2 linked regions of the Marinoscillum sp. 108 genome follow. The main gene of each other region encodes a partner of the protein of the gene in region 2 in a complex. Links are inferred from orthologs where the notes say so. Each region holds a gene or a part of one and is shown on either strand. Other genes may lie near its edges. The genes, in order: trxB and trxA.

Evidence for each region.
Region 1: the proteins of trxA (region 2) and trxB are in contact, whole or in part, in a crystal structure (PDB 1F6M), measured with the Escherichia coli proteins. The link is inferred for Marinoscillum sp. 108 from one-to-one orthologs.

What each region holds. Positions count from the first base shown.
Region 1 is NZ_LR734815.1:95,654-104,553, forward strand. What follows is about bases 137-2,949. They hold trxB (thioredoxin-disulfide reductase), read right to left. Parts: upstream 2,115-2,949; coding sequence 1,158-2,114; downstream 137-1,157. Other genes in these bases: GV030_RS16835 (glycosyltransferase family 2 protein), read left to right, coding at 137-395; bshB1 (bacillithiol biosynthesis deacetylase BshB1), read right to left, coding at 383-1,102; GV030_RS16850 (RNA polymerase sigma factor RpoD/SigA), read right to left, coding at 2,210-2,949. Also shown: more of GV030_RS16835, read left to right, coding at 1-136; more of GV030_RS16850, read right to left, coding at 2,950-3,073; pnp (polyribonucleotide nucleotidyltransferase), read right to left, coding at 3,130-5,274; rpsO (30S ribosomal protein S15), read right to left, coding at 5,394-5,663; GV030_RS16865 (LptF/LptG family permease), read right to left, coding at 5,744-7,510; GV030_RS16870 (START-like domain-containing protein), read right to left, coding at 7,571-7,960; GV030_RS16880 (hypothetical protein), read left to right, coding at 8,400-8,864.
Region 2 is NZ_LR734808.1:1,785,205-1,794,073, reverse strand. What follows is about bases 3,062-5,843. They hold trxA (thioredoxin), read right to left. Parts: upstream 4,724-5,843; coding sequence 4,400-4,723; downstream 3,062-4,399. Other genes in these bases: dnaE (DNA polymerase III subunit alpha), read right to left, coding at 4,839-5,843; GV030_RS07395 (hypothetical protein), read left to right, coding at 3,673-4,335; GV030_RS07400 (AI-2E family transporter), read left to right, coding at 3,062-3,507. Outside these bases: GV030_RS07410 (ABC transporter permease), read right to left, coding at 1-190; GV030_RS07405 (amidase), read left to right, coding at 782-2,422; more of GV030_RS07400, read left to right, coding at 2,419-3,061; more of dnaE, read right to left, coding at 5,844-8,869. UniProt on the Escherichia coli protein: Participates in various redox reactions through the reversible oxidation of its active center dithiol to a disulfide and catalyzes dithiol-disulfide exchange reactions.

The sequences.
Region 1 (8,900 bases), on a different replicon or contig from region 2:
TCTATCACCCCGATATATTTGAACAGCTTAGACCTATAAACAAGGATCTAAAAGACCTTTACATCACACGAATATTCGATATTTCAGAGGTTTCTCCCTGCCTAAGGGCTTTCTATCTTGAAAACAATTTCGAAGAAGCATTATACCAAATCCTTGATCAGTCTGGCAGCTACAGCAACTTTCTGGATAGGTATTATCAATGGTGGGATGCCTTCAGAGTCCTTAAGTATGTCCACTTTGCCCGAGATCACTTTTACGCCAGTGTCCCCTTGCATTCTGCTATGCAGTGGCTCTCGTTACAGCTTCCTGAGCTTCTGCTAGCAGAAAAAGATCAGCTGGCCCAGCTCCTGAGAATGCGTGAGTATGACAGGGCAAATACCTTTTACATCAGGTGATAGAGGTCTTTCACTCCAAGGGACTGTTTCGTCATAAAGCCCTCTGCATATTTCACACCTATGCGGTGACCATATTCCAAAGCTCTCGCTTCGATCATCTGCATAAACTCTGGTTTTGAAATGTAGGTCTGGGGTTCCTGACTATTAGGGTCAAAAAACTGCGACTTATAGGCCCGAACTGCCTCCATTTTGAGTTCTTGCGCATCCGAAATATCCACCAGAAAATCGGGTGTCAAGGAGACGCTCTGTACACAAAAATAGGTCTTCTTTGGCCTCCAGGCCTTCTGTGGGTTTCCTTCCGCATCCAGGGTTTCTACCTTCTTCAATCCCGCTTTGAAACAGGCCTCTTCTACCATGGTCGCTGCGCGTCCGTGATCCGGGTGGCGGTCATAGAGCGCGTTGGTCAGCACGATATCCGGTTGAAATTCTCTGATTTTCTGAACGATCTTCAGCTGATGCTCAGTATCGTTGGTGAAGAAAGAGTCTGCAAATCCAAGATTCTCGCGTACAGAGACTTTCATGATTTCACCTGCTCTTTTGGCCTCTTGAAGTCGCTGCTCGGCAGTACCTCTGGTGCCCATTTCTCCCTGGGTAAGGTCTATAATGCCGGTAGTAAAGCCCCGCATCTGATGAACGATAAGTGTGCCGGCGCAGCACAGTTCCACATCATCAGGATGAGCAGCAAAGGCTAGTATATTTATCTTCATAACAAAAAAAGTCCCGACATAGTCGGGACCATATGGTTAATTCTATCTTAAAAAATTACAATGCCGCTTCCTGAAGCTCTACCTCTTTCTCAGCGATAAACTTCTCTGCATCCAATGCGCCCATACATCCGCTACCAGCTGCAGTCACTGCCTGTCTGTAAATCTTGTCCTGGGCATCACCTGTGGCAAATACTCCAGGAATATTAGTCTTGGACGTACCCGGGATGGTTTTAATATACCCTGCACTATCCATGTCCAGAAATTCTTTGAAAACATCTGTATTAGGTTTGTGACCAATGGCCACGAAGAAGCCTTGTACCTCAATCTCTCTTTTCTCTCCTGTCACAGTGTCCTTGATACGCAGGCCTGTTACTTCTTCTTCTCCCAAAACCTCATCGGTTTCAGAGTTCCAGAGCACTTCTATGTTTGGCGCGTTCAGCACACGTTGCTGCATGATTTTACTGGCGCGCATCTCATCTCTTCTCACCAGCATGTATACCTTATTTACCAGCTTCGACAGGTAAGTAGCTTCCTCAGCGGCAGTATCCCCACCACCCACGATGGCTACATCCTGACCTCTAAAAAAGAATCCATCACATACCGCACAGGCAGAAACACCTCTTCCATTCAATCGCTGCTCACTCTCCAGTCCCAACCACTTGGCAGATGCTCCGGTAGAAATGATCACTGCCTCCGCTTCGATCTCTGTCTTGTTATCCACGGTAACACTGTGTGGCCATCCTGAAAAGTCCACCGCCGTGATCATGCCGCTGCGGATGTCTGTCCCAAAGCGTTCGGCTTGCTTTTGAAAATCCACCATCATCTGTGGCCCCATGATTCCCTCAGGATATCCAGGGTAGTTTTCCACGTCAGTGGTGATGGTCAGTTGACCGCCAGGTTGACCGCCCTGGTAAAGCACGGGCTTCATACCCGCACGTGCTGCATAAATCGCAGCTGTAAAACCTGCAGGACCGGAACCTATGATCAATACTTTTACTCTTTCTTTAGTCATTTTTACGAATATGTTTCAATTTTCTATTACAACGACGATGCAAAGTTATTGTAACAAAGAAAACGCCATAATGTAACGAAATGTCATTTTGGCTACTATCCAAGAAAAGTTTTCAATGACCTACTTCTCGAAGCGTGACGTAATCTTCTTATTGCTTTTTCTTTAATCTGTCTCACACGCTCCCGGGTGAGGTTAAACCTCTCCCCGATTTCCTCCAGGGTAAGCGCATGCTGTTCATTGAGTCCAAAGTAAAAAGCCACCACATCCGCCTCACGCTGAGTAAGGGTGGATAAAGCCCGCTGTATTTCTCTTCTCAATGAATCGGTCAGTAAGCTACTGTCGGGAGTATCCTCGCCCACATCCTCCAGCACATCCAGTAAACTGCTCTCTTCACCATTGGCAAAGGGCGCATCCATAGAAATGTGCCTTCCGGAAATTTTCATGGTGTCCAGCACTTCACCTTCTGTCATCTCCAACACTTCTGCCATTTCGTCAGCTGAAGGTTCTCTTTCAAACTTTTGTTCCAGAAATGAAAAGGTCTTGGAGATTTTATTGAGTGAACCTACCCTATTGAGTGGTAGCCTGACGATCCTGGACTGCTCAGCAAGGGCTTGCAAAATGGATTGTCTGATCCACCAAACGGCATAGGAGATGAACTTAAAGCCTCTGGTCTCATCGAAGCGCTGAGCAGCTTTGATCAGACCGAGGTTTCCCTCATTGATCAAATCCCCCAGTGTAAGTCCTTGATTTTGATATTGCTTAGCCACAGACACAACAAAACGTAGATTGGCTTTGGTAAGCCTCTCCAGCGCCAGCTGGTCGCCTTCTTTTATTTTCTTGGCTAGTATTACTTCCTCATCGGCGGTGATTAACTCTACTCTTCCGATTTCCTGCAAATACTTATCGAGAGATTGACTCTCCCGATTCGTAATTTGCTTGCTAATTTTCAGTTGTCTCATTTGGCGGTGTTAATTAAGCTGCACAAGATGTGCAGCCAGTATTATCACCACTAAATTTAATCAGCTTTCTCTTTTCTTTCCGGCTTAGGTAGTAAAACTTTTCTTGACAACCGATATTTACCGGTTTTCTTGTCGATCTCGATGAGTTTCACTTTGATCTCTTCACCTACTTCCAGAACGTCCTCTACATTATCTACCCGATCCCACTTGATCTCTGAAATATGTAGCAAGCCGTCTTTGCCAGGCAATACCTCAACGAAAGCACCAAATGGCATGATGGCTTTTACTTTACCTTCATAGATCTCTCCCACTTCAGGCACCTGTACGATGGCCTTGATGCGTGACAGAGCGTTGTCCAAGGCTCCTTTGTCTGCAGCGAATACACTCACAAGGCCTCCCTTGTCAGTTTCTTCAATATTTACAGTAGCACCAGATTCTCTCTGGATTTCCTGAATAATCTTTCCGCCAGGTCCGATCACTGCACCGATCATATCGCGCTCGATCACCAACTGTACCAGACGCGGTGCGTTTTCTTTCATTTCGGCTCTAGGCTCAGAAATGGTTTTCTTCATTTCGTTCAGAATATGAAGACGACCTCTGTTGGCCTGAGAAAGTGCTTCTTTCAACACATCATATGACAATCCGTCAATCTTGATGTCCATCTGACAAGCTGTGATTCCTTTTTCTGTTCCGGTCACTTTGAAGTCCATGTCACCAAGGTGATCTTCGTCTCCAAGAATATCAGAAAGTACTGCATACCTTCCTGTAGCGCTATCAGAGATCATTCCCATGGCGATACCTGAAACAGGGCTCTTGATCTTAATACCGGCGTCCATCAAGGCCAATGCTCCCGCACAAACGGTAGCCATAGACGATGATCCGTTTGACTCCAGAATGTCTGAAACAATACGAATGGTATAAGGATTGTCTTCTGTAGGAATCATCGGTTTCAATGCCCTCATGGCAAGGTTACCGTGACCTACTTCTCTTCTACCCGGTCCTCTGTTGGGTCTTACTTCACCCGTAGAAAAACCTGGGAAATTGTAATGAAGAATAAATTTGTTGTAACCAGAGATCATGGCACCGTCGATCATCTGCTCATCCATTTTGGAACCGAGCGTCACGGTGGTCAATGATTGTGTTTCACCTCTGGTGAAGATAGCCGATCCGTGCGCAGAAGGGAGACAGTCCACTTCACTCCAAATCGGTCTGATCTGATCCAGATCTCTTCCATCCAGACGCTTTTTAGTATCTAGTACGCAGTTTCTTACTGCGTCTTTCTGCACGTCGTGGAAATATTTTTTTACCAGAAAGCTGTTAAGCTCTTCTCTTTCTTCTTCAGTATAGGTGGCCAGGAACGACTCTTTAATCGCATCAAACCCTTCTGATCTTTCTGTTTTGTTGGCAGAACCTTTCTTAGCGATTTCGTAGCAAGCATCATAGCAATGTGCTCTGATCTTGGCTTCCAACTCAGCATCTGAAGGCTCATGATCAAACTCACGCTTCACGGTAGCTCCCACTTCAGCTGCAAGCTCTACTTGTGCCTGACACTGAATCTTAATGGCTTCATGTGCCACCTTGATCCCTTCGAGCATATCCTCTTCGCTCACCTCTTTAGACTCGCCTTCCACCATCATGATGTTATCTGCAGAACCCGCCACAATGAGGTCGAGAGAAGCTTCAGCCATCTGTGCTGGTGTTGGATTCACTAGAAATTCATCACCGAGCTTAATCACCCGTGCTTCTGAGATAGGACCATCGAATGGAATATCTGATACCGCAAGTGCGGCTGAGGCTGCCAAGGCTGCCAGTGCATCCGGCATTACCTCCGGATCTGCGGAGATCAATGAGAGCATTACCTGAGTGTCTGCGTGATAGGTAGATGGGAAAAGAGGTCTTAACGCTCTGTCCACCAAACGACAAATCAACACCTCGTAATCAGAGAGTCTGCTTTCACGCTTCAAAAACCCCCCAGGGATCTTTCCTGCTGCTGCAAATTTTTCCTGATAATCAACTGATAACGGAAGGAAGTCAACGCCCTCTCCCGCTTCTTTTTTGGATACTACTGTGGCGAGGATCATGGCATCACCCATTCTCACCACTACTGAACCGTCAGCTTGTTTGGCCAGGCGGCCTGTTTCGATGGAGATCTCTCTGCCATCTGCCAACGCAAATTTTTTAACCGTGTATTGAGGCTTCATATTTGAATGTTGTTAATAATGATATCCTGGAGCCCCATCTTTTTACTGTTTTCTTTCAGGCGCCGAAGATAAAAAAAGGGAATCCTGAGTTGAATTCCCCCTTAAATAGTGTCTTATAATTACTTTCGGATTTTCAACTCCGCGATAATGCTTCTGTATCGCTCGATATCCTTTTTGTAAAGGTAATCCAGCAATCTCCTTCTCTTACCGACTAGTTTCATCAATCCCAATCGGGTAGAGTGGTCTTGCTTGTTTTGCTTTAGATGCTCGGTGAGGTGGTTGATACGGAAGGTGAAAAGTGCGATCTGACCTTCAGAAGAACCAGTGTCCTCTGTACCTTTTCCGTGTTTAGTGAAGAATTCTTCCTTCTTTTCCTTCGTTAAATACATTATTTGTTGTTCTCTTGTTTGTCTCCTTAAATCAAAGCGCAAATCTAGGGGGCTTTAGGCTGAAAAGCAATAATTACTGCTTAACTTTTCTTGAGCCGCTGTTTTAATTGGTCAAACCATACCAGATAAAAATCTGTATCAAAAAGCTTGGCATCTACTCTGGCTTGTCGTAAAAAGAACAAACCTACCGGCAGGAGAGCCAAATCCGCCACCCAAACCGCCAAAACCGGGTCCATCACCCCTTCTTTGGCAGATTTTTCACAGATAATGCCTATGATGTAATAAATCAGGAAAAAGATAATGGACACAATGACCGGTACACCAAGCCCCCCTTTCTTAATAATAGATCCCAATGGCGCTCCTATCAAAAACATCACCACACAGGCAAATGCCTGACTGTATTTCTTGTATTTTTCTATTACAAATTTTCTGTAGTCACGACTCAGGTTGTCCACCCGGGATGCCACAGAGGACAGGTTGATCTTCACATTCTGAGCCTGATTTCTGGCTGTTTGCAATACATCCGCACTCTTACCCTCCACCTTAGCATTCAGATAGTCCCAACCAAGGGTATCCAGCAGGACTTGCTCCTTTTGGGTAATGGAGCCAGAACCATCCGGACGAGGCTGCTTCCTCTGGATGCCGGTATTGGCTGCAATCAATCCGCCATCCGGCTTCTCCAGTGTCTTGACAGGCTTAGCGCCCATACCCTCTTTGATCATCGGTCGCTTAACCTTAGGCTTGGGCAAGGAATCCTCGGTCATCTCTTTTGGATGATTCCTCTCCACATAGGCTAGCATAGCTGCTTTCATACTATCCGGCTCAGCTTCTGGTGACTCCACAACAGATTCATCATCGGCTTTATCATCTTCCATCGGGCTCCTTACCGACTCTTCCATGACCTGCTGAGCCTTACTCTTTTTGGCTACCTTTTCCATGTTAATCTCTAATGAATCCAGGTGGTAAGAGAAAAAACCCTTGGCATTAGCAAAAAAACCATGCTTGGCCTCATAGATAGAGTAGGCCAGCGAATCCATATCTTCTGTGAGTTCGGCAATGTTCTTCATTTGCCGGTTGTTCTGAAAAAGCTCTTCCTTGGTTCGTTTCAGATCAAATGAAGACAAGTTGAACACCATGTCCATACGTGCGAAATTGGTGCGGTAAAACTGATCGACAGGTTCCCGGGCCTTAGGCTCCTCGCTATAATAATTTCCATTATAAAGCTCCAACTTCAGGTATTTATCATTGTAAATCATGAACATCTTGCTGGAATCTGCCAGAATTACCCGATTGTTTCCGATCCCACTGGTGTGATCATAGATGAGCACATTCTTCATGGTCTTGTTATCCGGAAACTTCTCCTGTGCCTTGATGCTGTAATCGGGTATGCCGTTGTAAAAAACACCTTCTTTGATGTCCAAAGCAGGCTTCTTGTGCTTGATGTCGTAGAGTAGGCTGTAGGCCTTGAGGTTAGCAGCAGGCACTATGTAGTTATTGAACTCGAATGCGGCGAAGGTGAGTACAATGACGAAAAAGAAAATCGGCCGAAGGGCTCTCACCAGTGAAATCCCGGCACTCTTGATCGCTGTGAGTTCAAAATTTTCGCCAAGGTTTCCGAAGGTCATGAGCGAAGACACCAGTACTCCCAATGGAAGGGCCACCTGAAGCATATTCAGGCTAAAGTAGAAAAGCAGCTCTGCAAAGACCTCTGCACCCAGGTCTTTACCAACAAAATCATCGAAGTACTTCATCATGTACTGGATGAGCAGCACGAATGTGGCCACCACAGTAGTGAGGATAAAAGGACCTACAAATGATTTAATGATTAATGTATCTAGCCTGCGCATAAAACCCCGCAAATATGCTTAAGAAAACTCAAAGGGCATACGCATGGTCTGGATAGATAGTTACCCTCCAACAATTTCCTTGAGGTCATTGATGAGGCTCTCATATAGATCATTCACTTCTTCCTGATCTATATCGCTGTAGTCTGTCACCCGAATGAACACTTCCTGTGTCAGCTCATTCATATCGAGTTTGAATTCAACATAAGTGGGGTCATCTTCATCCCCATCCTCTTCTATAAATTCAAAGCGTACATGAGAGTTGGTTCTGCTGGAGACCATCTTCGCTTTGTTTTCATCTCCATCCCACAAAAAAGTATAGATTTTATCCTCATCAATATTCACATCATCTGCAAACCACTGCGCCAGACCAGAAGCCGTGCTGAAGTAAGGATAGAGCATTTTTTTGGATGCGTTAATCGGGTACTCGCCAACAAATTTTTCTTTCGGCATGGATGATTAATTTTTGGATAAGGTAAAAAAAAAATTGAAATCAGCAATATGCTATGATAAAAAAGAAAACTTTTTACATTTGCACTCCTTTTCCAACGGCGAGGTAGCTCAGATGGTTAGAGCGTCGGATTCATAACCCGGAGGTCGGGGGTTCGATTCCCCCCCTCGCTACTCTATTTTCACATACAGAATCACGATAAAAGCTATATACTGATGATCAGTAATATAGCTTTTTATCTTTATCCGAGCAACACGACACGTGGGGTAATTTCTATCCTCAATCATGCTACCCACCTAACATAATCTCCAGCAGGCAACTGTACCCTTATCACAGTGCTTTCAGTGCTTTAAACGAACTTAACTGAAGCGTTTCGATGCCCCATCAAATCTCCTTTTCAGGTGTGATCAAAAGTGGATAACTTTACTCAAAAGAATCGCAATGAAAGCTATACAGTCAAACCTGATCATTTTGTTACTCCTACTATGTTTTGTTCTGGGATGTGAAAAGGAAGATATTCAAAAAGAAAATAAGACCAACATAGTGGGCACATGGCTGCTCAATGCCACGTCTCAGTCTAACTGTGATGACGCTGAACTCAATGGACTCCAGTCGTATGAATGCACTGATGACAACTGCACCAAGTATATCTTCTCCAGCGACTCCACTGGTATGAACTATATCAAAGAGTTCATTGAAGATGGCATCCTGATGTCGGAAGTGGGAACCTATTCAGTGGGTGAGTCCAAGCTGACGATGTGTGTGGAAACAGAAGATGGTCCCGAATGCACAAGTTTCAAACTTGCCCTGACAGTAAGCACCATGAACATCAGCGGTAAGAATGACGAAACCGGCTGTACAGAAGCACTCTACTTCGACAAAGAAGCCCAGGAAGAAACCAACTAGGTTTTTTTATTCAAAACAATTTTTCAACACAACCAC
Region 2 (8,869 bases):
TGTCTGAAGAAATCCGGTAGATGCGATCAGCTTTGGTATGTTGCTGATCGAAACTGACCTCATGGTAGAGGTAGAGTACAATGAGAAGGCTGGACACAATACCGATGGTGAGGCCCAGAATGTTAAGAGCGGCGTAGCCCGGTTGCCTCAGTAAATGTCGGAGGGTGATTTTTAGGTAGTTCTTGATCATGACCTTTAGGTTTGGTTGAGTTAACTGAGAGTACCGACCTAAGGATGCGGAAGTTACATGAGTGGCAGTGTCTTTAGCTTTTTTTAACAAAACAGGGCACATTGTGGATAAGACTGTGCAAAAGCCGGGTATAACCAGGGTATAAGCCTATGGAAAACTGGTGGAAAACATTGATAATCAAAACTTTGTGATTGTAAATATTGATGCTACCTTAGAATTACCAAACGAGGGATAGGAAGCTGAAACGTCAGTTTCTTGGCCAGTAGGGCAAAAGTTAGGTGAACGCTAAGGCATCGCTTAGCGTGGCTCGAAGGTCAATTTTGAAGAAAATTTCGGGGTTTCCCTGGAATAAACTTTAGAGGGCATCCGAACAGTAGTTTGGCATTTGATAGGGGCTACGGTGCCTATGAAATGAGAAGGGTAGGTTTCGCAAGAGGCCTGCCCTTTTTGTTTGACTACTCAACTTTCTTCATTCGCCACGGGCGAAAAATGGATTTCCTGTCTTACCTTTCTTCCTGATCATGTGAAAGAGCAAATAGCTCCTTATTTTGGAGTATGTCTGCTCTTGAAACCCTTCAAATTATCAAAGTCATGAGAAAACTTATTTTCACTGTCATAACCTGCCTGAGTGTATTGGTTGTACAGGGTCAGCAGGATTCCATTTTTCAGGCCATGAAGCTCTTTGGGCTGGATTTTACTCAGGAGGAAGTGGATTCACTGCGTGGAGGGTTGGAGGATAACCTTTCGGATTTTCGAAAAATTCGCATGCAACCTCTACCCAACGACCTCCCATATTCGCTGGTGTTCGTGCCCCCTGTAAACCTCGATTATATTTCATCTGAACAGTTGGAGGTGGATTTTCAGCAACCTGGCCAAGTGGAGATGCCCGCCAAAATAGAGGAGTTGGCGTTCTACTCGGTGGCCGAACTTTCAGTGCTACTGCAAACAAGAAAAGTAACCTCACTGGAGCTGACGAAGATGTATCTGAGCAGATTGAAGCGATTTGGGGATACCCTGCAGTGTGTGGTGTCGTTGACTGAAGAACTCGCCATGGAGCAGGCCAAAAAGGCAGACGAGGAAATAGCAGCAGGAAGGTACAGAGGCCCATTGCACGGCATTCCCTATGGAGTGAAGGATTTATTGGCGGTAAAAGGGTATAAAACCACTTGGGGAGCTATGCCTTTTAAAGATCAGGAAATCAACTATACTGCCACAGTGGTGGAGAAGTTGGAAGCAGCTGGCGCGGTGCTGGTAGCCAAGCTCACTCTGGGCGCATTGGCCTGGGGAGATGTGTGGTATGGTGGTGTCACCAAAAATCCATGGAATCTGGAGCAGGGCAGTAGTGGCTCATCCGCTGGTCCGGCTTCTGCCGTGGCTGCCGGTCTGGTGCCTTTTGCCATCGGCAGTGAAACGTGGGGATCTATCGTGTCACCATCCAACAGATGTGGGATCATGGGATTGCGACCAACCTTTGGTCGGGTGAGCAAATATGGTGCGATGGCACTGAGCTGGAGCATGGATAAGCTCGGGCCCATGTGCAGGGATGCTACGGATCTGGCCCTGGTTTTTGATGCCATCAGGGGATCAGATGGCAAGGACCTGGAAGTGCTAAAGGACTACCCATTCAATTATGAGTATGATGTGTACAAGGTAAAAAACCTTAGAGTGGGCTATTTGAAAGGGCTTTTTGAAGCCTCCGATTACAACAAAAGTAATGATAGTACTACATTGGCTCTGCTCAGGAATCAGGGACTGAAAATGATCGAAAAGGAGCTACCTACAGAGATCCCCACAAGCGCCCTCGGATTCATCCTCTCGGCAGAGGCTGCCGCGGCTTTCGATGAGCTTACCCGGAGCAATCAGGATGATGAACTTACCCGGCAGATCATCAATGCCTGGCCAAATGTCTTTAGGAGTGCCCGGTTCATCCCTGCCGTAGAGTACATACAAGCCAATAGATTACGCTATTTACTGGTTCAGCAATTCAATGAGATGATGGCCGATATCGATGTGCTGATTGCTCCGAGTTTTGGCGGTGATCAGCTCCTGATGACCAACCTGACGGGGCATCCGTGTGTAGTGCTGCCTAATGGATCTTATGAAGCTGGAAGTTCGGGAACAATTACTTTGATAGGAAATCACTTTGATGAAGCAAGTATCCTTTCTTTTGCCAGATATTTGCAAGCACTTACACCTTTCGAAGACGAACACCCACAAATGTTTACCCCATGAAGGAACAAACTGATGATATGGCCCGATCACTCCGTGTGATCAAGAATATTTTAGTGGTTTTTTTGGCCATTGTAATTCTTTATTTGCTCAAAATGTTGAGTAATCTATTTGTGCCACTGGCATTTGCATTGTTTTTTGCCATTCTGCTGCAGCCGCTGGTGAGTCTTTTCAAGCGAAAGTTTTCACTGAATGTGAGCGTGGTTTTGACTACCATTTTTTCAGTAATTGCTTTTTTACTCATCGGATTTCTGTTTTACAATGCGGTGAGCGCATTTGTCAGCAATAGGGATGATATCCTGGCAGGAGTGACCGCCGAACTTAAACCTATGATTGATCGGGTGACCTCTCTCATGGGCAGTGAGCTGAAGGAAGACGAACTAAAAGAATACCTCTCCAGAGTAGTACCTACAGATCAGGTATTATCACTTTCAGGATCTTTTCTCAATACGCTGAGTGGGTTTGCAACGGAGCTTCTCATGACCATTCTTTATTTCGCGGGGCTACTGGGAGCCATTGCCCAATACGAAAAGGTGATTAACTATATCATGGGCAAAAATGGAGCAGGAGAGGAATCTTCCGCATCGGATACTTTTCGGAGAGTCAAAGATTCGATTAGTATTTATATCAAAGTGAAAACCGTGGTGAGCCTGATGACAGGCCTGGGTATAGGGCTTATTAGCTGGGCTTTTGGTATACAGTATGCTTTACTCTGGGGTATTTTAGGTTTTGTGCTCAACTATATTCCTTATGTGGGATCCCTCATTGCCATCGTGCCCCCGTTGATTATTGGGGGACTGACGGCCACCAGTATTTCCGAGGTGTTCTTTCTGTTTTTAGCGCTGGAAGGCGTACAAATCGTTATGGGCAGCATCGTAGAGCCCAAAATGACGGGAGACTCACTCTCCATCAATACTGTGACTATTTTATTTAGCCTGGTTTTTTGGGCCTTTATGTGGGGAACAGCAGGCATGTTGCTGTCTGTTCCACTGACCTTCCTGATCAAAGTGATCCTTGAACATGTATCGGACGCAGGTTTTTTGGTGAGATTAATGGAGAAGAAATCGGGCGAGCAATTTCGTGATTAACTTTTTTTAATAATTTAGGTAACGGTCTGGTATGCTCTTTGCGGGAGTTAGGTTTTTTCACCTCCTAAAAACCCGTATATGAGCCCTTTTCGAGCCAAAAAAAATACTGCTGCGTTTGTTCTTGTTTTTTCATGTGCCCTCACTTATTCTCAAAGCTCCCTTGAAATGGGAAACCGAATTTTGGGAGGAGGAATCTCTATCAACTTTTCAGAAACGGAAAGTAATAATCCTGAAAACGTGATAGGATCCTTCTATGGTGATGAATATTCAAATCAATCCAGCAACTTCTTCATTTCACCCTACTATGCCCGCTTTTTCAAGGATTATGTGATGGTGGGTATTGATATGGAGCTTGGATCAGCCAATCATAGTCAGCAAAGCCAATATTATAACCGAAATTATGAAAACAATAGCAGTAGCGTGAGCTTTGGTTTTGGAACCTTCCTGAAATATTATTTTCCTATCCATGGTGATTTTGGTGCCTATGTGCAGCCTGGAATGGGCTATTTGAGGACAATTCAGAAGAACTCTTACCATCATTATGATACCCTGGGAGGAGAATCCTATGCTAGGGGGAGGAATGAAATCCGGACCAATGCCATTCACATGGATATGAAGATGGGGCTGTATTATTTCATTTTTGATCAGCTCTCTATAGAGACCAATCTGGCTCAGGTGGTCATGAGTGCCAGTCAGGGAAAAAGGAGGGAAGAGGATCAGCAAAATGGAGAGATATCAGAGGGGGAAGAGCGAGGTAGTCGACTCAATCTGAGATGGGCCAACAAGATATCTTTTGACCAACTTTTCACTCTCAACTATTATTTTTGAAGGAATTGAGGACATAAAAAAACCGGCCCAGGCCGGTTTTTTGAAGCTTTTCTATAAAGTGGAATTAAGCCAGTTGCTTATCCAGCTTTTCGCTCAGTGCAGTTTTCGGAACCGCTCCGATTTGCTTGTCCACGATCTCACCGTTCTTGAATACCAAAAGGGTAGGGATAGAGCGAATGCCAAACTTTGCAGAAATCTCAGGGTTTGAGTCCACGTCTACTTTGCCAATCACAGCTTTGCCTTCATAGTCAGCAGCCAACTCTTCCACTACAGGGGCGATCATTTTACAAGGTCCGCACCATTCCGCCCAGAAATCCACAAGTACGGGTTTATCGGTATTGATTATTTCTTCGAAATTTTGATCAGTTAATTCTAATGGATGTGCCATTTTTATATCAGTTAATAATTATAATTCAAGTTGATAACGGCAAAGATATGCTTTTTGTTGATCCACTTTTTATTTAAGTATTCATTTGTTGTCTCTCGGACAATAGGGATAAAGATCAGCTGGTCAGCACCCGGTAGCTGATGTCTTCCAGCCTGTCCAGCTCCTTGATGAGGTCGTCATTGATGTCCACAGATATTTTCCTGCTCATCATCTCCAGATTGATCATTCGCTCCTCAAAAGCACCCATGATATTGAGCTTGAATACGTTGTTTCCGGGATATTTCTGGCCATAGCGCTCCAGCTCTCCGATGAGTGCCGGACTCACATCGGATAACCGCATTTGCAGTTCTATCCCTTTGGCCATGCGCTCACGAATATCGCTGAGTGGCTCCATGCTGGTGATTTTAAACTCCAGATCGGTGCCGCTCCATCTGTTTTGCACAATTCCCGTCATGTAGATGAACCAACCCTTCTCCAGGTATGCCTTGAAATCCAGGTAGCTGGGCGAGAATAGAAAAAACTCATGGCTGTCTGAGTAGCCAGTGATTTTGAAGCGCCCATAGGGCTTCCCTTTTTTGGTGGTGAGATGTGCCACTTCAGTGATCATACCCCCTAATTTGATCTCTTTACCCTGAAGCTTCTCCAGGTCCACCAGGTCGCTGAGTTTGGTGTTGGTGAAGTATTTCATCTCAAACTTGTACTGATCCAATGGGTGCCCCGAGATGTAGAGGCCCACCATTTCCTGCTCTATGTTGAGCTTTTCTATTTCTCCATAGGGCTCTATTTTGCCAATGCGCGGGCGCATCACTACATTGGACTCACTGCCTCCCCCAAACAGGGAAGCCTGCGCACTGTCCTCTTCCTGCTGAAGTTTATTGGCGTAGCGAATGGCCTTTTCGATCAGACTGGCCCCTTCTTCATCAGGCTCCACGTACTGTCGTCTATGAAACTCATCGAAACAGTCGAATCCTCCGGCTTTAGCCAGACTTTCGAATGATTTTTTATTCACAGCTCTGAGGTTTACCCTCGAGGCAAAATCAAACAGATCACTGAATGGGCCATTGGCATCTCGTTCTTCAATAATTGCCAGCACGGCAGATTCACCAGTACCTTTGATGGCTCCCAGTCCAAAGCGGATTTCGCCGGCGGCATTCACTTCAAAGTTGAGGCCTGACTCATTCACGTGAGGTCCCAACACTTTGATGCCCTGATTACGGCATTCTTCCATGAAGAAGCTCACTTTTTCAATGTTGCTTTGGTTATGCGTGAGCACAGAGGCCATGTATTCAGCCGGATAGTTGGCTTTGAGGTAACCGGTCTGATAAGCCACCACAGAGTAGCAGGTACTGTGTGATTTATTGAAGGCATAGGCTGCAAAGGCTTCCCAGTCTTTCCAGATTTTCTCCAGTTTGTCTTCTGGGTGTCCTTTTTCCTTGGCTTGCCCGATAAATTGGGGTTTCATCTTATCGAGCACCTGCTTTTGCTTCTTACCCATCGCCTTACGCAAAACGTCAGCTTCACCTTTGGTGAAGCCGGCCAGCTTTTGCGAGAGCAGCATTACTTGCTCCTGATAAACTGTGATTCCGTAGGTTTCAGCCAGGTATTCCTCCATGTCTGGCACATCATACTGAATCTTGGAGCGGCCATGTTTTCGGTCGATGAACTCCGGGATGTATTCCATAGGTCCCGGACGATATAGGGCGTTCATGGCAATAAGGTCTTCCAGTTTATCGGGTTTTAGCGCCCGCAGGTGCTTCTGCATGCCCGGAGATTCAAACTGGAATGTTCCGTTGGTTTCACCTTTTTGATAGAGTTCGTAGGTTTTAGGATCATCGAGTGGAATTTCATCTATATCGATGACTATGCCGTGCCGTTTTTTTACATTCTCTATTGCTGTTTTAATAATAGAAAGTGTTTTCAGACCCAAAAAGTCCATTTTCAGCATTCCGGCAGATTCTACCACGCTGTTGTCAAACTGTGTGACAAGAAGGCTAGAGTCCTTGGATTTGGCGAGCGGTACGAAATTGGTCATATCATCTGGTGTGATGATAATCCCGCAGGCATGTACCCCGGTGTTTCTGAGTGAACCTTCCAGAATTACCGCCTGGTTCAGCACCTGAGAGGGGAGGTCTTTGCCTCTCCGCATTCGCTCGAGCTCGGGTACCTCGCCCCAGATTTTGGAGAATTTGGCCCCTGGTTTTTCGGGTACCAGCTTGGCGATGGAGTCTGTTTCCGGCAGTGGTAGCTCCATGACTCGCCCTGCATCCCTTATGGCTGACTTTGGCGCCATGGTACCGTAGGTGATGATCTGAGCCACCTGGGTGAACCCGTATTTTTTCACCACATAGTCTATAACCTTTTCCCGTCCTTCATTGTCAAAGTCAATATCAATATCGGGAAGTGATACCCTGTCTGGATTCAGGAAACGCTCAAACAGGAGATCGTACGCAATGGGGTCTACATTGGTGATTCCTATACAGTAGGCCACCGCAGATCCTGCGGCAGAGCCTCTTCCGGGACCTACCGCCACGCCCATTTCGCGGGCCTTGCTGGTGAAATCCTGCACAATCAGGAAGTACCCGGGATAGCCCGTGTTTTCGATGGTGGCCAGCTCAAAATCCAGCCTTTCCTTGATCTCTTCGGTGATTTCTTTGTAGCGTTTTTTTGCGCCAATATAGGTGAGGTGCCTGAGGTAAGCATTTTCTCCACGTTTACCTCCATCAACCTCATCTTCAGGGTTTTTAAATTCCTCCGGGATATCAAAAGCTGGAAGGAGCACATCACGTTCCAGCTTGAACTCCTCTACTTTGCCGATGAGCTCCGCAATGTTCTCAATGGCCTCAGGCAGGTCAGTAAATGCAGCCTTCATTTCCTCCTGGCCCTTGAAGTAATACTTTGAGTTTTTTAGCCCGGGACGGAAACCCCTTCCACGGCCGATGGGCGTACTCTGCTTCTCATTTTCTTTGATACAAATAAGTACATCGTGGGCCTTAGAGTCCTCTTCATCAAGGTAGAAGAGTTCATTAGCCGCGATCATCTTTACATTGTACTTTCTGGCAAAACCGATGAGCACATCATTGAGGTGATTTTCCTCATCCAGTCCGTGTCGGTTGATTTCCAGATAGAAATCATCTCCGAACAGGTCCAGCCACCACTGTAAGGCTTCTTCTGCCTGGTGCTCACCTACGTTCAGGATCAGGTGGGGGATCTCGCCGTAGAGCCCGCCACTGGTAGCGATCACCCCTTCGCGGTATTTTTTGATCAGTTCTTTGTCCACCCTGGGGTAGAGTCCATAGAGCCCTTCTATGTAGGCATAGGAGCTTAGCTTAACCAGGTTTTCGTAGCCTTTTTTATTTTTGGCCATCAGCACCTGCTGAAAACGCCGATCGGGATTGTCTTTGGTGAACTGAAGCTTTAATCGCTCTTCGGCCACAAAAAACTCACACCCCACAATGGGTTTAACGCCCGCATTGAGTGCCGCTCTCACAAATTTGAAAGCTCCGAACATGTTGCCCAGGTCAGTAATGGCCACCGCCGGCATGTCAAAAGCTTTGGCTTTAGCCACGATAGACTCCACATTGGGGGTGGCCTGAAGCACAGAAAACTGAGAGTGAACATGCAGATGGCAAAAAGGGCCTTTAATGTCTTCTACAGCTACTTCTTCATTGCTGGCCCGTCCGGTACGTTTTTCGCGAGCCCAGGAAAAATTGGCTGCTTCCAGATCGGGAGCTTCATAAGTGATTTTGGAAGGGTCAGTATCATCAAATGTTTTGATGATTTTTCTTCGAAGGCATTCAAAAAATGCCCTGGCTGTGGCGTCCACATCGTAGGCCGCATCGTGTGCATCATCGAATGGTTTTCCGAATAATTTCGTATAAAGCTCTATCAGCTTCGGCTGCTTGAGCCTGCCGCCAATACCTCCCTGTAGCTGACAGAACTCCACTGTGTCAGTGGAAGTATCGATGTTGGGGTAGGCTTCCAGGAGGTTTTCCTGGTCTGTGCGCAAGTATTCTGCCCCAATGATTTTATTGTCAAACTCAATGTTATGTCCAACCAAAACCTTAGCGCGCTGAACGTCCGCAGAGAATTTGTCCAGTACACCCTTCAGGTCTTCTCCCACCTCAAGTGCGCGCTCGGTGGAGATAC